One region of the Paenibacillus sp. FSL R10-2771 genome, then DNA from elsewhere that is predicted to be linked to it. Evidence: predicted binding sites of a transcription regulator. Region 1 holds the regulator's gene; each other region holds the start of a gene.
The links. Region 1 encodes Rex, which represses fermentation and respiration genes when NADH is low (regulators of the CRP and FNR family bind a similar motif). Its sites were predicted from a motif close to TTGTGAAATATTTCACAA; they were not measured.

Region 2: a site for Rex is predicted at 5,656-5,673, ahead of NSU14_RS31235 (phosphoketolase family protein). Genes of this name have one in related genera too.
Region 3: a site for Rex is predicted at 4,765-4,782, ahead of pflB (formate C-acetyltransferase). Genes of this name have one in related genera too.

Annotation. Positions count from the first base shown of each region.
Region 1 covers NZ_JBBOBM010000001.1:2,244,079-2,251,892, reverse strand. The annotation lists gene NSU14_RS09535 (aminoglycoside adenylyltransferase domain-containing protein) at 61-828, opposite strand; gene NSU14_RS09530 (cell wall elongation regulator TseB-like domain-containing protein) at 1,140-1,661, opposite strand; gene NSU14_RS09525 (amidohydrolase) at 1,689-2,990, opposite strand; gene NSU14_RS09520 (redox-sensing transcriptional repressor Rex) at 2,977-3,630, opposite strand; gene dinG (ATP-dependent DNA helicase DinG) at 3,850-6,708, opposite strand; gene NSU14_RS09510 (tetratricopeptide repeat protein) at 6,825-7,466, opposite strand; gene panD (aspartate 1-decarboxylase) at 7,581-7,814, opposite strand, start outside.
Region 2 covers NZ_JBBOBM010000001.1:7,229,008-7,236,821, reverse strand. The annotation lists gene NSU14_RS31255 (GH36-type glycosyl hydrolase domain-containing protein) at 1-2,201, opposite strand, end outside; gene NSU14_RS31250 (hypothetical protein) at 2,483-3,421, opposite strand; gene NSU14_RS31245 (GntR family transcriptional regulator) at 3,575-4,297, shown strand; gene NSU14_RS31240 (hypothetical protein) at 4,358-5,443, opposite strand; gene NSU14_RS31235 (phosphoketolase family protein) at 5,787-7,814, shown strand, end outside.
Region 3 covers NZ_JBBOBM010000001.1:1,999,797-2,007,610, reverse strand. The annotation lists gene NSU14_RS08315 (ABC transporter substrate-binding protein) at 1-1,216, opposite strand, end outside; gene pflA (pyruvate formate-lyase-activating protein) at 1,557-2,294, opposite strand; gene pflB (formate C-acetyltransferase) at 2,415-4,676, opposite strand; gene adhE (bifunctional acetaldehyde-CoA/alcohol dehydrogenase) at 4,938-7,559, opposite strand.

The DNA.
Region 1 (7,814 bases):
CGGGCTTAAATGAACAAGATAACGGAATCTCAGTCCGCTTCACTCATTGTTAGTTTGAATTTACACCTTGGCTTGGTGCTGTCTGATTTCGCCGGCCATGTATTCTGCAAAATCAATTAATAACTCCGGGTCGTAACTGCTGTCACTCGCCACACCGCTATATTCTTCAAGGCAGTGCTTCAGCAGCCCGTGATAGCTGGACGGCAAATGCTGCAGGCCCCACTCCCCGCCTTCCTTTTTGGAAGACACAACTTCTTCCCGCACAAAATACAGCACACGGCACAAATTCAGTGTGTAGTACACTGGAGAATCTATGATTTGCTGAGCAGCATCTCCGATATCACCAAGGATAGAATCGAGGTAGTATTGGCGGTCTACCGGCAGAAACGCTTCGCGGATAGGCTCGCCGTACAGAATAAATCCCCGCTGATAGACTACGGCAAATTGAGCCGCAAGATCCCTGTCCTCAAACCCGCCACACAGATAATGCTCATCATTTCTGTACCGGTCCAGATGAAAGTCCGAGAAGTGAAACTCAAAGGGCGTCGGATGCACAAAGTTCTTCAAATATTTCTTCAATACAATAGTTAGCTCAACCCCGCGCCGGTTCGGCAGACTGTCGTGATAAGCTATCACTTTCTTGGCCAGTTTCCGGCTGACCTCTACAGGCAGCTTGTCGTGTACGACAATCAGCAGATCAATATCACTTTTATCCGGATGAAAACAGCCCATGGCCAGCGAACCGTGCAGATAAATCCCGGACAAATTTGCCCCCAGCTCCTCTTTGAACAACGTTACCGCCTGATCTAAATAGGCTAGAATTTCCAAATTTATGATCCTCCTGAATGTCAATTATGTATGAAGCAGATGCCGGGAATGAATACTTCCGATATGACAATCCGGTATGCATCATCGTATATACTGATTAATGCTATCCAGCTGTCATGCCATCGAAATGGATTCATCTATTCCTCCCCTATTATTAAGCCATAGCTCCAAGTAGGCCACAAGTCCAAGAATAGTTATTGATTGTTCTCTCCCTTGAAGAACCTTTTAAATTACGGCTTATATTAATATAAAAAGCGGGAGAACAGTTCAACTGTCCTCCCGCTCCTGCTGTAGACCATTCTTGCTGCCGCTTACCGGTTGGGCAGGCTGTACCCTTCACCGATGGCACTGCCGTCTGTGAAGCGATAGAAGCTGTAATAGAACCTGCCGTCCTTTTTGTAGAACAGCTGCCAGGCATATTCTCCGTTATACACTCCCGGCAGCAGCCGCTTAATCGTAATACCCGGAAGCTGGGCAGCTATAATATCACGGATTTGCGCCTCAGAAGTCCCTTTGCTGAGCTCCTCCGCGTATAAATCGTTGGCGCCTCCGGCTGGCTGGCCTTCCTTGGTAAAACGGACCCAAACCATCAGCTCGGTTCCTGCATCATTTTTTCCGGTAAGCACCCAGTATATCGCATTTTCATCCCAGACGGATTTCTGTGCTTTGGTTACCTCAGTTAAGCCGGCCCGCGCTCTGGCAATCTCTTTGGCTTCACTCCGCTCGTTCCACTGATCCTTCATAATGTAGGCATAAAACTGGCTTAGTCCGAACAGAAGGAGCAGAACCAGGGAAATCCCCAGCGGAAGCCATTTTCTCCTCTTCTTCAACATGCAGCTTCCTTTCCCTTTAAACCTGTATTACCGTTTAAGCAGTCCCTCGAACGTTTCCTGCGCTTTGCGGCGGATAGCTTCTTCATCTAGTGTCAGACATTGTCCGTGCTTCACAACCTGTTTGCCGTTCACCCAGACATGCTCCACATCCTTGGCACTGGCTGAATATACCGCATGGGACAAAAGATCGGTATGCGGCAGCAAGTGCGGCTGATCAATATCAATCGCAATGAAGTCGGCTTTCATCCCTGCTGCAAGCCGGCCTACCTGGTTCAGGAAAATAGACTGTGCACCATATTCGGTCGCCATCAGCAGCGCCTCTGGAGCCGGTACTGCTGTAGGATCACCGCTTACACCTTTGTGGATCAGCGCGGCCAGCCGCATTTCTTCGAACATATCCAGGTTGTTGTTGCTTGCCGCACCGTCCGTACCCAGGGAGACCTTAACTCCTGCTCTAAGAAGCTCAGGAACACGGGCTACTCCGCTGGCCAGCTTCAGATTGCTGCCGGGATTGTGGGATACACCAACATTGTGGCGGGCCAGAATCTCAATCTCTTCATCGTTCAGATGAACACCATGGGCGATCAGGGACGGCCGGGTGAACATTCCCAGCTTCTCCAGATGAGCGACCGGACGCAGGCCGTAATCGGCCACATTCTGCTCCACTTCATGACGCGTTTCGGACATATGCGTGTGCATCGGCAGATCAAGATCATGAGCCGCCTGGACAAACTTCATGAAAAACTCCGGAGGACAGGTGTAAGGCGCATGCGGCGAGAGCATTGCAGTAATTCTGCCGTCAGCCTTGCCATGCCAGTTCCGGGCAAAAGCAATCGCCTCCGCGAGCTTGTGATTCTGCACCTCTTCCGGACAAAGGCCAATAACACCGCGCATAAGTACAGCACGGATGCCTGACTGCTCGGTAACCTCAGCAACCCGGTCCATATGGTCATACATATCGAGGAAGGTCGTAGTGCCGCCCTTCAGCATCTCAAGAACGGACAAAGAGGTTCCCCAGTACACATCATCACCGGTGAATTTCTCTTCCATCGGCCACATTTTTTCCTGCAGCCAAGCCTGCAGTACCATATCATCGCCGTAGCCGCGCAGCAGTGACATCGCCGCATGGCCGTGGGTGTTGACGAGACCCGGCATGAACAGCAGCCGGCTGCCGTCAATAACCTCGGCATCCTCTTCAATTACAGGCTTATCTTCACCTATGTAAGTAATAAGATCATTTTCGATGGTCATATAACCGCTCAGCACCGGCTCTTCGCTGCCAGGCACCAGAAAACGCCCGTTTTTAATAATGGTTTTATTGCTGCTCATCTTCAGCTTCGTCCTTTCCGTCATGCAAATAATAAGCCAGACTCTGCAGATCCGTAGTGAAATCGGCGGCATGAATCCGGATATTGGCCGGAGTCTTCAGAATGACAGGCGCAAAATTCAGGATCGCCTCAATGCCCGAATCCACCAGAATGTCAGCAACGTTCTGTGCTTCACTGTCCGGAACGGTAATAATCCCGATGCGGATGCCCTGTGCACGGATGGTATCCCCCAGCTCACTCATCGGCTGAACAGTCAACGAGTTGATCTGCTGGCCTACCTTAGGCTCATAAGCATCAAATACAGCTGTAATCTTCATCGTATCCTTCAAGTAAGCATTGTAATTCGACAAGGCGTGGCCAAGATTACCTGCACCTACCAGAGCTACATTAATCTGCTGGTCCAGCTTGAGAATATGCCTGATCTTCTCAATCAGATAAGAGACATCATAACCAATGCCTTTTCTGCCGAAATCACCAAAATAAGCCAGGTCCTTGCGGATCTGGGCGGGGTTGAGATCAAGCTTCTGTCCCAGCTCCTGAGAAGAAACTGTTGAGATTTCACGTTTTTGGAGATCGTTCAGGAAACGCAGGTACACTGGGAGTCTGCGAACGACGGCCTCCGATATTTTATCCGATTTCATGTTTTCTCCTCCTAAAAGTTTTGATAGCATATGCTGCTTGATTCAACTTCGCAAAACTCGCTTCGTAAGCATTCACTTAGGTTTGATAGCATATGCTGCTTGATAAGCCGGTTATAGGAACCATGCTCCGGGTACTACTGCCCGTTTGGGCAGCAGCAGTGGAGCACGGGACTTCAGAACAATAATTACTTATACATAATATCAACCGGAGACGGATTATTAAACCCCGCCTTCTTCAAGCCATTCTGCAATCCGCGGAACGATCTGATCCGTCAGCATATGCTCCATCTTGGGACCGGGCAGCGAATACAGGAAATACTTCCCATAATAAGATTCGATTACCCTGGTATCATATACAATAACGATTCCGCGGTCCTGCGCGGTGCGGACCAGCCGCCCGAAGCCTTGCTTGAAGCGGATTACGGCCTGCGGGACGGACAGCTTCATGAACGGATTCTTCTTCTGTGCCTGGAGCAGCTCCGACTTCGCTTCAGCCAGCGGATGATTAGGCGGCTGGAACGGAAGTCTGACAATGGCCAGACAGGTCAAAGCTTCACCGGGAATGTCTACACCTTCCCAGAAGCTGCTCGTACCCAGCAAGACTGACGCTGTACTGTCCTGGAACCGCCGGATCAGCTTGCTCCGACTGCCGCCTTCTACGCCTTGTCCAAGCACCGCGATATCCTGCGAAGCCAGGGCCTCCTTCAGCGGATCATAGACCTGGCGCAGCATCTTGTAGGAGGTGAAGAGCACCAGCATCCGCCCGCGGGTAGCCACGGCAGTTTCTGCCAGAGAATGGACCAGTGTATCCACAAAGCGGGCATCCCCTATGCTTCCCTTGACACTCGGGAAATCACGGGGAATGACAAGCAGTGCCTGCTCACGGTATTTGAACGGCGACGGAAGCAGGGCTGTCATCAGACGGCCCTGCTCTGCAGCCTCACCAAGACCGAGATTATCTATCATGAACTGGAATGACTTATCCACAGACAAGGTGGCCGAGGTCAGGATGATACTCTTCTTCTTGTCGAAGAACAGCTCCCTGAGCTGGGTGCTCACATCCACCGGAACGGCATACATCTGCAGCGATTTGCCGCGGTAATTGCCGCTCCCCTCCAGCCAGTAGACGATATTCTCGTCATTCAGTCCCATAAAGAAACGGATCTGCTCCCGGATGGAGGCCAGGTCCTTGAACAACCCGCCGATATCCGTCACAAGACTGTCCGAAGAGGACTGGCTGTCCGTATCACGCATCTCACTGAGCATTTTATCACCCTTGCGGATGATATCACTCAAGCTGAGATGGAGTGTATTCTCCAGAGCAGCCAGCTCCTCCCACTCTTTGGGCTTCTTGCCCGGCTGCAGGCGTGCGACAAGCTGGCCGGCTTCACCGGCTCCGGCATCGCTGCGTTCAGGCAGCAGGCCGAAGAGCTTGTCGCTAAGTGTATCCCAGGACTCCTTGACGGTAAGCAGATCCGGATAGATCCGGTCGATAACACCGCTCCATTCCGAAGCCTGCTCACTGCCGGACGACTGCAGGGTCTGGCGCAGGGCAGGCAGCTGTCCGCTCCGGCTGTCCTTGTACAGACGGGTGAGCGTATGCGCCACGGTGAAATATTTCATCTGCATTCCGAGATGTTTGCCGGCAATGTCCTCCAGATGATGCGCCTCATCAATGATGAGATGCTCGTAAGCCGGAAGCAGCTGATGCCCGGCCTTAACATCTGCGAATAACTTGGAGTGGTTAGTCACCACCACATCGGAAATCCCGGCTTCATGCTTGGCCCGGTGATAATAACATTTCCTGAACCAAGGGCATGAGCGTCCCAGACAAGAGTCGGTATCACTGGCTACGGTCTCCCAGAAATCACCGCCGCGCCCGCTTAAGTTCAGCTCTTCATCATCGCCGGTCTCCGTCTGGGTCAGCCAGACCATCATCTGCGCGGCCGTAAGCGCTTCTTCCCTGGGACTTGTGAAGTCCCTTTTATTAATTCTATGTTCAAACTTACGGAGACACAAATAGTGTCCTCTCCCCTTAAAGATCGCTGCCTTGAACGGAAAGGGCACAACACTCGTCAAAAGAGGGATGTCGCGCTCACGCAGCTGATCCTGGAGGTTGATCGTATGCGTGCTGACCATGACCTTCTGATTACTGCGGACACTGTGATAAATGGCCGGAAGCAGATAGCCCAGCGATTTGCCGGTGCCGGTTCCTGCTTCAATCAGCAGATGCTTATCCTGATCAAGCGCCGTCATGACCTCCTGGATCATCAGTTCCTGGGCTTCACGGCTCTCATATTGCGGAAGGGTGTCCTTCAGACGTTTGGTTACCTCTTCCATATACTCCCCGAAGGTAATATTCTGCAGCGGGTTGTCAGATCCTTCCTCCCGAGGCGGAGCCAGCTCTGCCCAGTCGCCTACAGCAAGGGCCAGCTGCCGGTAGAAGGTCAGGTCTCCTTCCGGCTGGAAGGTCTCCATTTCGCGCTCACGCTGCAGACCATCGAAATACCAGGCCAGGTCACTGTCTTCATCGGCGAACAGCTCATTGAGCCGCTGGATGGTCAGGAGAGGCAGGCTGTCCAGCTCCTCCAGACATTTCAGCAGCACAAGAGCAGTTGCGAGGGCATCACTGTCCGCCTGATGGGGACGCTCATGCGTAAGGCCGAAATGGCTGCTCACGGACCCAAGCTGATAGGTAGTCAGCGAGGGAAAGCATATTTTGAGAAAATCGATAGTATCCAGAATCCGGCCCTGAAACGGCAAATAACCGCAGCGGTCCAGCGCATTCTGCAAGAAATGAAAATCAAACGCCACATTATGTCCAACCAGCACAACATCATCGAGCAGCGGCACCAGTTCCATCATCATCTCATCAAGTTCCGGCGCATCCTGCACATCACTGTCTGTAATTCCGGTCAAGCCCGTAATAAAAGGAGGAATGGGTGCTCCGGGCTTGACATAGGAACCATACACCCGGGAGATGGACCTGTCTTCCTCTATAATGGCAAGGCCAACCTGGATGATCTCTCCCACAGATTGGGTTCCCGTAGTTTCAAAATCAAGCACGGCAAATTTCATTATAAGTTCTATTCCCTTTCACTTGAGACTCTTTATCAGCATAACAGAAGTTACGAAAAAAGGCGATGCACACCCCTGGTGAAGTAGGTTGCATCGCTTAAACGGATGAAAATTAATTATAAAAGCGAGACCAGCTGTTGTCCGAACTGAAGCTTCCCGCCCCGCTTGCGGCAAACCTCCAGGTTAATGTTCGGCTCAGGAAGAGCGGGATCATGCAGCAGAGAAAGGCTGAACAGCTCACTTGCTTCATTAAAACGTTCCTGAGAAGCTCTGATGCAGCCAAGCGCATTATAAATCATCGCCTTCAGCTTCGTTTCACGGATGAGGCCGAGCATATGATTCAGATGCCCCCAAGCCGTCTCCCCTTCACCCTCCTGCAGATAAGCCATAGCCAGATACAGCCGGGCAGCCAGACTGTCCGGGTGCCGGGCAGTGACTTCCTTGAACTGTTCGATACATTTGCGGTACATAAGCAGCTTATAATAACCCTGTCCCCTGACAAAAGCATCCATAGCAAGCTCTGGCGCTTCCTCCTCAGGTATTTCCTGCTCCGGCTGCGGCTGAAAATCTGCCTGATTGCGGAACTGGCTAAGCTTCTCGGCAAAGGCCAGCCATTCATCCATTACATCATCGCTGATCCTGTGGAGCATATTATATTTGGATAAAAGGTCGTTGCGGCGGGCACCCTCCGCAGTAGGATAGTCAGCACTGATCTCCTGCAGCATCTTGTTCATCTCAGCAAATAAATGTTGAAACACCGGACATCCCACCCTTACTGATAATGAATTCAGCTTAAGCTTGCCTGACTTCATTTTTCACAAGTCGGGGTGTCTTCATCCCTGCCATTGATTACATGGCTCAAACAGTGGGTTTTAGGCAATCGTCGCGTGAATCTCATGATCCGCCAGCTTCACCGGCTGATTGTCGGCATCTACAAATACAACGGTCGGCTTATGGTCCGCCAGCTCTTCGGATGACAGCATGGCGTAAGAAATAATGATAACGGTATCCCCCGGCTGCACGAGGCGAGCGGCTGCACCGTTCAGACAGATAACGCCGCTGCCGCGCGGGCCTGGGATTACATAGGTTTCCAGCCGGGAACCATT
Region 2 (7,814 bases), 5.0 Mb from region 1:
CATTCGGAAGGGACGCACGGATTCAGGCGGAGGCCATCCTTCTGCGGCTGAACCCCCATAATGCCCTCTACCAGAGAGACCATAACGGTCGAGGCGGTGCCGGTGAGCCAGTGGACATGTGCCCGGCCTTGGTACGGGCTGTCCTTGGATTCAACAAACTGGCCATGTACGTATGGCTCCAGCTTGCGGACCTCGGCTTGATCGTTCATGCTGGCCGGACTGCAGTTCAGGAAATACTCGAACGCGCGGTCGCCGTTGCCGATCATCGTCTCGGCCAGAATCAGCCAACCCTGCGGCTGGCTGAAGATCCCGCCGTTCTCCTTGGTGGAGGCATTGAAGAGGGCCATTAGCGCTACAGGCAGACCGTATTTACGGAACGGCGGATAGAAAATCATAGAGCCGTAATCGGTCCGCAGATTCTCGTACACTTTATCCATGGAGAGCTTGGCCTGTTCCGGACGGGCAGCGCCGCTGAGAACCGCCCAGCTTTGCGGATTCAGCCAGATTTTGCCCTCATCGTTCTCCCAGGAGCCGATGGTATAGTTGTCTTCGGTGAACCCGCGGACGAACTGGTCATTCTCCCAGGCATGCTTTTGAATATTGCCGTCCAGCTCTTCGAGCAGCGCCTGTGCCCACTCTACATCTTCCGGCTTGTTTTTATTCCGGGCAATTTCCATGAATATTTTGAAGCCCATATACAGCTGGAAGGCAACGAACAGAGACTCCCCTTTAGCTCCAAGCCGCAGACAGTCGTTCCAGTCGGCATGCAGCCCAACCGGCATCCCGTGTGCACCCATGCGGTCCAGGCTGAACTGCAGGGCCTGGCGCAGATGTCCATATACGGTATCCTCGCCTTTATCCGAATAAGGAACTACTTCATCCGTAAAGCCCCAGTTACCGCTTTCATTTAAGTATTTGATAACCGTCGGGAACAGCCATAGGGCATCATCCGCACGATAATGGGGATGTCCGGTTTCCCGCACGTATTCCGGGTCGTCCGGTGTGCCTTCATGGCCTGGATTATGATCAAATTTGACGAGTGGCAGTCCGCCGCCATTGGAGACCTGGGCTGAAATCATCAGTCGTAGGCGCTCAAGGGCCATCTCATGATCCAGATGGATAATGCCTTGAATATCCTGCACGGTATCCCGGTAGCCGAGCCCGTTACGCAGACCGGAGTACTGGAAGGAGGCAGCACGCGACCAGATGAAGGTAATGAAGCACTGGTAAGCATTCCAGGTGTTGATCATATTGTTCAGATTGTCGCTCGGGGTCTGAACCTGGAAGCGGTTAAGCTTGCTGTGCCAGAACGCCTTCAGTTCTTCGAGCTCCTTCTCTACCACAGACAAATCTTTGTAGTGACTCAGAATCTCAGACGCACCTTGCTCATCATACTGTCCCAGCAGGAAGGCGACTTCTTTCTCTTCTCCCGGCTGCAGCTCCACATTGATCTGCAGGGCGCCGCAGGCATTGGTATTGTAGTTGAGTGAATTGGAACATTCGCCGTTCGCAACGGAAGCCGGGTTCCCGTAGCTGCGGTAATCGCCCAGGAAGGTATCGCGGTCGCCGTCGTAACCGGTAACTTCCGCGCCGGCTGCGCCGAAGAATCTCCAGCTCTGCTCTTCGGGGATATTTTCGTTGATGACCTGAAGGATCATATTATTCTTATAGTAGGTGCGTGAGATAAACAGGGTGTACTGCAGGTTGACGGTATCCTGCTCGTAGTTGTTATTGTTGGTCAGTTCGGCAAAACCGAAGAGAGCCAGCTTCCGGGGTTTGGTGCCGTCATTACGCACCTTCATCCGCCATACCTCGTAGGTTTTGTTCAGCGGCACATAGTATAACGATTCCGTATGGATGTTATCGTAATCCGAGACGATGTTCGTGTATCCGGTTCCATGATGGCATACCGATTGGTATTGTTCCAGATCTTTACCCACTGGCTGCCAGGAGCCGGACCAATAATCCCCGTTCTCCAGGTCTCTTACATAAATGTAGCGTCCCGGCTCGTCCTTAGAGTTGAAGTGGTAGCGGAGATGCCGTCCGTTGGCCCCGGACTTCACGAAGCTGTAGCCTCCGGCATTTCCTGAGATAATCGCGCCGTATTCCGGCGAGCCAAGATAGTTGGCCCAAGGGGCAGGTGTATTAGGCTTCGTGATGAGATACTCTTTGTTCTTTTCGTCAAAATGACCGTATTGCATAACCATTCCTCCTACAAAGTGGATGACAGGCAGGAGTGTAAACACGCGTTCACAAACGGTTGGAATTTCCCGCCCAATCTCATTATAAGACAGTTTCGGCCTACTAAGAAACCCTAATTTTTAGTGTAAAAAGCAAACAATATAATATTTTTATAGGTGTTTGTTATATTGGAACCGGGTAATCTCATGGATATGATTATGGGGAGCATTGATCAATAAGCATCTATAGATAAATGCAGTCCTTTCCCCCCAAGGAGATGGACTGCATTTTTAATTAGCAATTATTTGATTGCGGCGTCTACTTCCTTCTCAAAGGCCTCCAAATACTGATTGAAGATTCCGGTATCAAAATTCGCGGTGGTATCGTTGGCTTTGGGCGGATTCTGTTGAACCAGGCTGTATAGACGATCAGTTTCGGAGGAAAGCTTCGTCCAGACCTGTTTAAGAGAATCATACTTGGAATCAAGACCGGTGATATAGCTGTCGTATTCCTTTTTCTTATCCATGGTCTTGGCCAGCTGCTCAACGGTGAAATTGATATCCAGACTCTGTCCTGTACTGCCGGTCCCGCTATTAATATACGAATGGATGTCAACAAATCCCTCGTTCCACACGTCGGAGATTACGAAATTCCGGATCTCTCTTAACATTTCGCTAGGAGCAGGTACGGTTGATAACGAAGCTTCCGGGACTGGCTCTTTGAAGACCTTTCTTGCTTCGCCGAATGTTTCCTGGTCTGATGAATCTGTTGCCCAGATAATTTTCAGGTCACTGATAAGAACGATCAATTCGCTTTTGAGGTTAGAGGCTTTTTGGCCTTGGATTAACACGGCCTCAACTTTCATACCGCCTTCATCAGAATAATGTGTAGACTCGAGAACCTGGGGATTCTTAAGTTTCTGGTCATCAGGTGTTTCTACGGATTGAATCATTTGAAACAGCGGCTGGGCATCCGGATAGACGTTGTCTGTAATGAAGGTTTTTTTTGCTTCACTATCCGATCCGTTTAAGAAAATGTTAACGTAGTCAAGCGCCACAGCTTCTGTATCAGACAATTTTTTAGGTGCAGGTGTTGGCGCCTCGGTAGGAATTGAGGATGCCTGTGTTTCTGCCGGAGCAGCTGCTGTAGTCGCCGATGGCTCTGCCGTGTTTTTATTTGAGCTACAGCCCGTTAGTGCCATAAAAGCAATAATAAGTCCGATAACAAATTTTCTCTTCATTTTGTATTTCCCCCTGGTAATATATTTATTTCCAGTTCTATGTACGCGGTTTGACAGGCGGGGTTTCAGGTTTGAAATTTGAGCGCTATCATTCATCCTAATATGATATATTTAATATTGAAGTTTAGGCTCGACCCGACGAAGGAGTACTACATGACACAATTTGTCTATAAGCAAATTATTGATGACCTCAAAATGAAGATTTTTGCGGGACGGTTTGCTGATATGAGATTGCCGGATGAGCGTAGTCTCAGTGAAACGTATCAGGTTAGCCGCAGTACCATTAAGCGTGCGCTGACCAAGATGGAGAGCTACGGCATTATTTTCAAGAAACGCGGATCGGGAACCTTTATTAATCCGCTGTACATAAAAAACGATTCGATTTTTAATTACGAGGGCTCTAATCTGGGGGTCTCCGACAACTTTCAAATGCATGGCAAGAAGCCGGAGATCAAAGTACTGAACTTCGAGGTTATCCGGCCCACGGAAGAGCTTCAGCGTGATTTATTCTTGCAGCCTCATGATTTCGTATATAAGATTGTCCGCCTGCGCCTGTTTGATGAGGAGCCCTTTATGATTGAGACCGGATATATTCCGATTAAAATTGTACAGGATCTCGATATGGCGATTATCGAAGGATCGATCTTTCATTATCTGGAGGAGTCGCGCAATCTGGCGGTTACCAAATCCTTTTTATCTATTTTTGCCGAGCCTTCGCTGCCTAGTGATCAGGAATTGCTCCACTTGAAGGAGAATGAGCCTGTTGGAATCATGGAAGGGATCTTCTTCCTGGATAACGGGACGCCATTTGAATTCTCGCATATGCGCTTCCATTACCAGTATCTGAAATTCAACACGTTCGTGTCTGTTCATTAACGAAAAAAAGGCCGGGAATTTCCCGGTCTTTTTGGGGTCTGCATATAATTTAGCCTCGGTTTAGCGAGGGTTTACGGTTTGTTGGGAATGCTTGAACAGCTCTTTCAGGGCAGCCAGGCTGCTGACTTTACTTATCTCTTCTTTCTTGAGGGTTACTGACTCTGTCTCTGTGTTGGTTTCGTACTTCAGGTGAAGAGCGGTCATGTTAAGAGGCAGCTTAGGGATAAAAATAATCACCCTGGTGTAGGCCTCATAAATTTCAGCAAGAGCATCTTCCCTTTTCTCTGCTGTTATTGTGTGGGCGGACACATAGGCTTCAAAGCTGTTCAGATCATTCCCTGTAAACTTTATTGCGAAATTCCCGCTGAAGTCCGGATATTCTGTATCAAAAGTATAGGCCACCCGATCGGCAATCCCCCGTCCAGCCTGACTTACGATTTTCTGTTTAAGCTCCTCTTCACTCAAAAGCCGGAATCCTTTTTTCCAGTGCTCTCCTACTTTAAAATCAAAGCCCGGCAATTCAAGCCGCTGAATAGCTATGCCTGCATCTTCGGAGGAAACGCCCAAGTCATCTTCAAAGCGGAGAAAAAGTTGTTTTAGACGGTGGCTTTCTGCTTCACTGAAGAATGCTTTGGCTTTGGAGGCGATCTCGTCCAGATTCGCCCGGTTCACCGCTACGTAATTTTCATCAGATATCTCCCGGGACGAACGGGTTCCCCGATAAATAGACATAGGAATATCCTGCAGCTCAATGCCAAAATATTTCTTAACCAGAAGAGGATAATACTTCTTTTGAGCGGTTTCCTCATAATTGTTGCTGAGCTGTCTCCTAAGCGGAAGACCGCCATCCACATGGCCGTTGGTGCGGCTTACCGTAAATACCAAGCTGCGGTCATTCGCCGGCGATGCCTTAAACACCTGATACCCGTCCTCATTTAATCCTTCTTTAGACACGATAACAAATTCAGATTGATAGGTTGCATTTAAGGCCCGGACGATTCCTTTTTGATAAAGGTACCCGCTTTTGGCTAAAAATAAACCGAACCCTGTCCAAAGGCACAGGCCGATTGCGGCAAGAAGGATAAGTCCTGTAAGGGTCACTTTTACCGTAATACGGGATCGGGAGGGGGTGGATGAAGTTCTCACGAATATCTGTTCTCCTTCCTGATAGCAGCTGGGTGATATGCTTATGATTTAAACTTGTAAGTAATTCCCACAAAATGATACCGTATTTGGAATGGTGATGTCCAGAAGGGAGATGCTTTAGAAGTTTTTTCATCGAAAATTTGATTAGAATTTATTTACATAAATCATAAAATAAAGGTTATATATAAATTTATTGCTCCCGATTTCATACTATGTTCAAAATTTCACAATATTGGACCGTATCAATTGCTAAAAAGATTGAATTTATTAAAGTCAGGAGTATGATGTAACTGTAGAAGTGATACATTCAAAATACAAAGATAAAAATTAGGGAGTGGAAGAAATGGGATTATCAATCGCACAGGTGGATTATTCTTCTAAAACTTATTTGGCAAAGCTTGACGCCTACTGGCGCGCAACGAACTACATCTCCGTGGGTCAGCTCTATTTGAAGGATAACCCGTTGTTAAGAGAACCTTTGAAGGACGCAGACGTAAAAGTGAAGCCGATCGGACACTGGGGCACAATCCCTGGGCAGAACTTTATCTATGCGCATCTGAACCGCGTAATTACTAAATATGATTTGGATATGTTCTATATTGAAGGTCCGGGCCATGGCGGCCAGGTTATGGTATCGAACTCCTATCTGGACGGAAGCTACACCGAAATCTACCCGCAGATCACTCAGGATATCCCTGGACTGAAGAAATTGTTCAAACAGTTCTCCTTCCCGGGCGGAGTGGCTTCCCATGCTGCCCCAGAAACACCAGGATCGATTCATGAAGGCGGCGAGCTGGGTTACTCCTTGTCTCACAGTGTGGGCGCAGTTCTGGATAATCCGAACCTGATCTCGGCAGTTGTTGTAGGTGACGGCGAAGCAGAGACCGGACCTCTGGCGGCTTCCTGGTTCTCCAACCGGTTTATTAACCCGATTACAGATGGTGCGGTGCTGCCGATTCTGCATTTGAACGGCTTCAAGATCAGCAACCCGACCATTCTGTCCCGGATGTCCAGAGAAGAGTTAACGGCTTATTTTGCAGGAAGCGGCTGGGAACCGTTCTTCGTGGAAGGCGAGAATCCTGATCTGATGCATCCGGAAATGGCTAAGGTTCTGGACACCATTATTGAGAAGATCGAAGCGATTCAGAAGAATGCCCGTGAAAATAACGATACCACACGCCCGGCTTGGCCGATGCTGGTCTTCCGTACGCCTAAAGGCTGGACCGGTCCGAAAGCGTGGGACGGTGTGCCGAATGAAGGCTCCTTCCGGGCCCATCAGGTGCCGATTCCGGTAGATCAGAAGAACATGAAGCATGCGCCTGCATTGCTCGAATGGCTGAACAGCTACAGACCTGAAGAATTATTTGATGAGAATGGCCGTTTGAACGCTGATCTGGCTGAGATTCTGCCTACTGGTAACAGACGTATGGGGATGAACCCTGTAACGAACGCCGGTAACCTGATTAAAGATCTGCACAAGCCGAATTTCCGCAACTATGCACTGGATAATTCCGTACCGGGTCAAGTGATCGCGCAGGATATGGCTGTACTGGGCAAATACCTGAAGGAGGTTGTAACGCTCAACGAAGAGAACCGCAACTTCAGAATTTTCGGACCGGATGAAACGATGTCGAACCGTCTGGGACCTGTGTTTGAGGTAACGAAACGCCAGTGGATGGATTCCATCCAGGAACCGCAGGATGAATTCCTGGCTCCTTACGGCCGTGTCATTGATTCCCAATTATCCGAGCATCAGGCGGAAGGCTTCCTCGAAGGTTATGTATTGACCGGACGTCACGGATTCTTCGCCAGCTATGAAGCGTTCCTGCGAGTTGTTGATTCGATGATTACCCAGCACTTCAAATGGCTGCGCAAGGCTACAGATCAAACTTGGCGCGCAGATATCCCGTCCTTGAACGTCATTGCCACATCAACTGTGTTCCAGCAGGATCATAACGGTTATACTCACCAGGATCCGGGTCTGCTGGGTCATCTGGCTGACAAGAAGCCGGAATTTATCCGTGAGTATCTGCCGGCGGATGCCAACTCCTTGCTGGCTGTCTTCGACACCATCCTGAATGACCGTCAGAAGATCAACCTGATTGTATCGTCCAAGCACCCGCGTCCGCAGTGGTTCTCGGCAGATGAAGCTCAGGAACTGGTGGACAAAGGCCTCAAAATCATTGACTGGGCAAGCACCGACAAGGGCGGAGAGCCGGATGTGGTTATTGCTTCGTCGGGTACAGAACCTACTATGGAGAGCTTGGCTGCAATCTCGATTCTACATGAGAAGCTGCCTGAGCTGAAAATCCGCTATATCAACGTGGTAGATCTGCTGAAGCTGAGAAGCCAAAAGCTCGATCCGCGCGGC
Region 3 (7,814 bases), 240 kb from region 1:
CACTCATCAGATCATCGGTGATATTCTCAGTCAGTACCGCCTGATCAATCTTCATAGCCGGCAGCACGCCATCTTCCACCAGACCGCGCAGCTGCATTTCTTCATTGAACATATTCTTAATGAATGATTTCACTGCAGCGAGTTGACGTTCATCTTCACCTGCAGATGCCGAGAAGCCATAGCCGTTGTTCACATCACGCATGAGTGCCGTCTGATCACCCACTCCGCCGTCTACCGCCGGAATGTTGAAGAAACCGACTTTACCGATCAGACCTTCACCGGATTGTCCGGCTTTGAATACAGAGGACTTCCATGTGCCGTCATACATCAGGATCGCTTCACCACTGGTGAACTGGGTTGTATATTCAGCATACTCGAAGCCGAGCTCGCCTTTCTTGAAGTAGCCTTTGTCTACCCATTCCTTGTATTTCGCAAAGCCTTTGACTACATTAGGATCATTCCACTTAGCTTCGCCAGTAGCGAACTTCGCTGTAACATCCGGTCCGGCATAACGTGACCAGAGATGGTTGGCGAGCATGAGTGGTACCCAGCCAGCCTTGGAAGCACCGGCAAGCGGCACTTTGCCGTCTGCTTTGATATCAGCCAGCTGCTGTTCCAGCTCAGCGAAGGTGGCCGGAGCCTTCCAGCCCTTGCTGTCATAGTATTCTTTATTGTAGAAGAACCCTTCACCTGAGCCGCCGATTGGCAGGCCGTAGATTTTTCCTTCGTAAGTAAATGGATCCAGATTGGAGAATTTGTCTTTAATGCCTAGTTCATCTAGGATCGGGGTCAGATCGAGCAGCTTACCTTCTTTGGCATAGATCTTGGAATCCGGACTGCCGAACAGGTCGAAGATCTCCGGCGGATTACCGGCCGCCATTTCCCCGCGCAGCTTCTCTTTACGGTTTACATCCGAATCTACTCCATCCAGCTTGAAGGTTAGTCCCGGTACTTCTTCCTGTACCTTGCCGACTACATCCTCCAGGATCGCCAGACGTTTCTGTTTATCTGCACCTACCTGAGTATGACGGACCGTCATTTCAAAAGGTTCAGCACTAACCGGTTCTTCGGTTGCGGCAGCATTGGTTGCAGCGGCCTCATTCGTTGCAGCCGGTTCTTCCGTTGCAGCAGCATTGTTATTGTTGCCTCCACAACCTGTCAGCAGCGCTGAGGTAACGAACATCAGGGACAACAGCATAGTTAAGCTTTTTCTCATTACGGGTGACCCTCCCTATTTAATTGTTTCCCTTACAACTCTTATTATAGAAAACCCTGATTGTAATCGTAAGGTTAAGATTCATCTACAATAGGGATAAAATACTCTAATGTAAGCGAATTCAGTTGTATTTAGTGACATAAATGAGTTATATTTCATTACACGACAACTTGAAAAGAGGTATTTTTCTATTTTCTTGCGTCAGATTACTTATACATACAATTTGCATTTTCATCAATTTCACACTTTACTATGTATGTTGAACTCATTTCACCGTACATCAAAAAAGCGAAACTCCTCAGATTGGAAGCTCCGCTTACGTTATATATTGTGTATGAATTTATACCAGAGCAGACTGTTTACGGCCCTCTTCAATCAGCCGGTATGCACGCTGCACTTCTTCTTCGTCCGGTGACTCCACCCCTTCAAGCTCGTAGGGACGGCCAAGCTCTTTCCATTTATAAATCCCCATTACATGATAAGGCAGGATTTCGAACTTCTCTACTCCATTAAGGGTGCCAATGAACCGGCCGAGATTCTGCAGATCCTCTTCCTTATTATGAATGCCGGGAACGTATACGTGGCGAATCCACATTTTACGGTTATTATCTGACAACCAGCGGGCAAGCTTTAAGGTACGGTCGTTGGATTTGCCAGTCAGCTTAATATGAGCTTCATCATCGATATGCTTCAGATCCAGCAGTACAAGATCGGTAACATCCAGCAAGTCGCTGATTTTCGAACCATCATTATAGCCGTTAGTATCAAGCGTAGTATGCAAATTCCAGCGTTTCTTCACTTCGGTGAACAGCTGTTTGACGAAATGCGCCTGCAGCGTGGGTTCCCCGCCGGATACGGTAAGACCGCCGCCGGATGTTTTATAATAATTCAGGTAAGGTTCAATTTCCGCCAGCACTTCTTCAACGGTCATTTCCTTGCCTTCATTCAATCCCCAGGTATCCGGGTTGTGGCAATACTGACACTTAAGTAGGCAGCCCTGCATAAAAAGCACGAAGCGGATACCCGGGCCATCCACCGTTCCAAAAGTTTCTAAGGAGTGGATATGTCCTTTAAGCATGAGATGTCATCCTTTCAAAAAGCTTAAAATTTTAATTACTTTTAAACAAGAGTGTACCGCCCTCTTGCAAGGGCGGCAGCTCTTTGATTTATTTTAATTCTTGATCTGTAAGAACAAATCTTACATGGAATCGTGGAACGTACGGTTGATAACATCCAACTGTTGTTCGCGGGTCAGCTTGATGAAGTTAACTGCATAGCCGGATACGCGAATGGTCAATTGTGGGTAGTTCTCAGGGTGATCCATTGCATCAATCAGCTGCTCACGGTTAAATACGTTAACATTCAAGTGCTGAGCGTTGTTGTGGAAGTATCCGTCCATCATGAATACCAGGTTGGACTTACGGGATTCTTCGTCTTTACCCAGAGCCTTAGGAACGATTGAGAATGTGTTGGAGATACCATCCTGTGCATCGGAGTAAGGCAGTTTAGCAACAGAGTTCAGGGAAGCAAGTGCACCCTTCTTGTCGCGTCCGTGCATTGGGTTAGCACCAGGTGCGAACGGTTCGCCTTTTTTACGTCCATCAGGAGTAGTACCAGTCTTCTTACCATAAACAACGTTCGAAGTGATAGTCAATACCGATTGAGTCGGTACAGCATCACGGTAAGTTTTGTTTTTACGGATCATGCTCATGAAGGTTTCAACCAGTTCAACCGCGATGTTGTCAACAGCGTCGTCGTTGTTACCGTAGCAAGGGAATTCACCTTCAGTTTCGAAGTCGATAGCAATACCTTCTTCGTTGCGGATCGGTTTAACCTTAGCGTATTTAATTGCGCTCAGGGAGTCGGCAGCAACGGACAGACCGGCAATACCGCAAGCCATAGTACGCAGAATGTCGCGGTCATGCAGTGCCATTTCGATACGTTCGTAAGAATATTTGTCATGCATGTAGTGAATGATGTTCAGCGTGTTGACATAAGTCTTAGCCAGCCATTCCATCATTGGTTTGAAGCGTTTCATTACTTCGTCGTAATCAAGGTATTCGGAAGTGATCGCCGGATATTCAGGACCTACCTGAGCGCCGGATTTTTCATCCTTACCGCCGTTGATTGCATACAACAGGGCTTTTGCCAGGTTGGCACGGGCACCGAAGAACTGCATTTGTTTTCCGATACGCATTGGGGATACGCAGCAGGCAATTGCGTAATCTTCACCCCAGTATGGACGCATTACATCATCGTTCTCATATTGGATCGCACTGGTTTCGATGGAAACCTTAGCACAATATTTTTTGAAGCCTTCAGGCAGCTTTTCGGACCACAGTACGGTCAGGTTCGGCTCTGGTGCAGGACCCAGGTTGTACAGGGTATGCAGGAAACGGAAGCTGTTCTTAGTTACGCGTGTTGTTCCGTCTTCAGCCATACCACCGATGGATTCAGTTACCCAAGTAGGGTCGCCGGAGAACAGATCATTATAGTCAGGCGTACGCAGGAATTTCACGATACGCAGTTTCATTACGAAATGGTCAACGATTTCTTGTGCTTGCTCTTCAGTAAGAGTACCTTCTTCGAAATCACGTTGTACATAGATATCAAGGAAAGAGGATACGCGTCCGAGGGACATTGCCGCACCGTTTTGCTCTTTAACTGCAGCCAGATAACCGAAGTATACCCATTGAGTAGCTTCTTTGAAGTTATTAGCTGGTTTGGAGATATCAAGACCATGAGCAGCAGCCATTTGTTTCAGTTCGCCCAGAGCACGCATTTGCTCGGACAGCTCTTCACGCAGACGAATCACTTCTTCTGTCATGGAATCTACTTCAAGTTCAGTCAATTGTTGTTTCTTGTCTTTAATCAGGAAATCAATACCATACAGGGCAATACGGCGATAGTCGCCGATGATACGTCCGCGGCCATAAGCATCAGGAAGACCTGTAATTACGCCGGATTTACGCACAGCTCTCATGTCTGGTGTATATGCATCAAATACGCCTTGGTTATGCGTTTTGCGGATGTTCGTGAACATGTCAACGATATTTTGCGGAAGCTCGAAGCCATAAGCTTTAGTAGCGTCGATCATCATTTTGATACCGCCGAACGGTTGAATGGAACGTCTGAAAGGAGCATCAGTCTGAACGCCGACAATTTGTTCCTTGTCCTTGTCGATGTAGCCTGGATTGTGGGAAGTGATCGTGGAGACAGTATCGAGGGATACATCCCATACGCCGCCTCTTTCTCTTTCTTCCTTGCTAAGCTGGGAGATAATCTTCCACAGTTCAGTGGTGTTGCTGGTAGGACCTACCAGGAATTCTTCATTTCCTTCATAAGGCTTGATGTTCTTGGCAATAAAGTTATTAACGTCAACTTTCTTAGCCCATGTACCCTTAGTAAAACTTCTCCAACCCGACTTAACCTCTTGTACTTCTCTTTCAATCACCGACATGCTAAATCCCTCCATTTATATTTAGTATATTTGTAGAGATCGCGGGCTTGAAGGTTAATCCCGTGTCTCGTGATCCCATAGCTATTGGTTGTTATAAAATTCACAATCGCGGCTTCATAACTGGGATCGTTGTTTATATAAACATTTTAGTTTATTTTCTGAAAAAGGACTGTGACAAATATCACTCTTTCGGTGATATTTGTCACTTCCATCCAGTTCCATATTAACCTTTAACCTTATTCTTTGCCAGACAATCTTAGATTAGTTGTCGAATCTTCCGTAAAATGCGTTGCGGTATACATCAGCAAGTTCAGATACCAGCGGCATTTTTGGATTGGCAGTTGTACATTGGTCTTCAAATGCACGGTCAGCCAGGTAATCTACACGGGATTCGAAGTCCTTAGGATCAAAGCCAAGAGCCGAGAAGGATTCTTCGATACCGAGTTTTTTGTTCATGTCGCGGATTGCATTGATCAGGCTGGTTACGCCTTCTTCGGTAGTGCGTGCTGGCAATCCCAGGATACGGGCAATTTCAGCATACCGTTCGTCAGCTACAAAGTGCGAATATTTAGGGAACGAAGCGAACTTCGTAGGTTTCTTGGCATTGTAACGGATAACATGCGGCATCAGGATGGCATTGGTACGGCCATGTGCTGTGTGATACTGTCCGCCCCATTTGTGCGCCAAGCTGTGGTTGATACCCAGGAATGCATTAGCGAAAGCCATACCTGCCAGAGTCGAAGCGTTGTGCATTTTTTCGCGGGCAAGCTTGTCGCCTTGCAGTGCGGATTTCTCCAGCCACTGGAATACCAGTTGAATGGCTTTGATTGCCAGACCATCGGAATAGTCACTAGCCATTACAGATACATAAGCTTCAATTGCATGTGTCAATACATCCATACCTGTATCGGCAACAGCAGTTTTCGGCAAGCTGTATACAAACTCCGGATCAATAATAGCTACGTCTGGAGTCAGCTCATAATCAGCAAGCGGATACTTAGTATTATTGCCAGTTGTCTTGTCTGTGATAACTGCGAACGAAGTTACTTCAGAACCTGTACCGGAAGTTGTTGGAATCGCAACGAATTTCGCTTTGTTGCCGAGCTTAGGGAATTTGTATACCCGTTTGCGGATATCCATGAACTTCTGTTTCAGGCCGTTGAAGTCTGCATCCGGGTGTTCGTAGAACAACCACATTCCTTTTGCAGCATCCATTGGGGAACCGCCGCCGAGTGCGATGATGCAGTCCGGCTGGAATCTGTTCATCATTGCAGCGCCTTTTTCTACAGTAGTTGTCGATGGATCCGGTTCAACTTCCGAGAACACTTCGATCGCTACCGGAGTCTGGCGTTGACGCAGGTAATGCTCAACTCTTTCCACATAGCCCAGTTTAACCATCATAGGGTCAGTAATAATAGCTACGCGAGTGATATCAGGCATTTTGGCCAGGTACTGTGTGGATCCCTTTTCGAAGTAAATCTTGTCAGGTACTTTAAACCATTGCATATTCACGGTACGACGGTTCACCCTTTTCACGTTGATCAGATTGATTGCAGTCACGTTTTGCGATACAGAGTTGCGTCCATAAGATCCGCAGCCCAGTGTCAATGAAGGGATATTAGTATTGTAAATATCGCCGATTGCGCCGTGTGTGGATGGCGAGTTGACGAGAATACGTCCGGTTTGCAGACGGTTGGAGAACTTCATGATTACTTCTTCGTTGTTCGAGTGGATAGCCGAGCTGTGGCCCATGCCGCCAAATTCAACGATTTCAGCTGCGCGTTCGATACCCTGATCTGCGTTCTTCACTTTGTAGCAAGCCAGAACCGGGCTCAGCTTCTCAGCGGACAACGGATATTTGGTACCTACGCCTTCAAGTTCAGCTACCAGGATCTTCGTGCCGGCAGGAACCTGAATTCCGCACATTTCAGCGATCTTCACAGCGGATTGGCCGACGATAGCCGGGTTAACCGCACATTTTTCTACATTCATTGCGCCGCTTGTCAGCTTGGCAGCTTCTTCTTTGTTTACAAAGTAGCAGCCGTTCGCAATCATTTTCTTCTTCACTTGGTCAAAAATCGCTTCTTCAATGATAACCGCTTGCTCGGAAGCACAGATCATACCATTATCAAATGTTTTGGAAAGGATAATGTCTGTCACTGCCTGATCAATGTCAGCACTCTTCTCAATGAAAGCAGGAACGTTACCAGGACCTACGCCGAGTGCCGGTTTGCCGCAGCTGTAAGCCGCTTTAACCATTGCCGATCCGCCGGTTGCCAGAATCAGTGCAACGTCAGGATTGTTCATCAGTGCGTTTGTTTTGTCCATGGTCGGAAGTTCGATCCATTGGATGAAGTTCTCAGGAGCGCCAGCCTTCACACCTGCATCATGTAGAATTTTGGCGGCTGCCGCACTACACTCTTGCGCTGAAGGGTGGAATCCGAATATAATAGGGTTACGTGTCTTAGCGGAAATCAAAGCTTTAAACATCGTGGTGGATGTTGGGTTGGTTACCGGTGTGATACCCATAATGATTCCGACAGGCTCAGCAATCTTCTGGAAGTTGTCATAAGCGTTATCCTCAATAACGCCTACTGTCTTGTCGTACTTAATTCCGTGCCAGATATATTCAGTTGAGAAGATGTTCTTCGTAATTTTGTCTTCATAGACACCGCGTCCTGTTTCTTCAACGGCCAGCTTAGCCAGGTACATATGTTTGTCGAGTCCGGCCAACGCCATTGCATGAACGATTGTGTTAGTTTGCTCTTGATCCAGTCCCATGAACGCTTCATGAGCTTTCTTTGCTTTATCCACCAAAGTCTGAATATATTCTTCAGCGGTGGTTTGTTTCACTTGGGCGGCGACTTCGTTTTTAACTGCCATCTCCCTCGTCCTCCTGTCAATTTTTAGGTTGTTTTTCTCTACACATTTATCTTATCATATCCTTTTCACCTTGTATAGTGAAATCTTTCACAAAGTATAAAGTTTTTTTTGATTTGTTTTCAAAGCGCTTTCATTCGATCATATTCTAGTCTATTTTCCATTTGTTGTGTGATAATTCATTTATATTTGTCCGATTTGCGAACGCCCGCCCTCTAGCCTCCCCTGCTTTTCTTGAATCCAGCTCTTCAGCCTTGT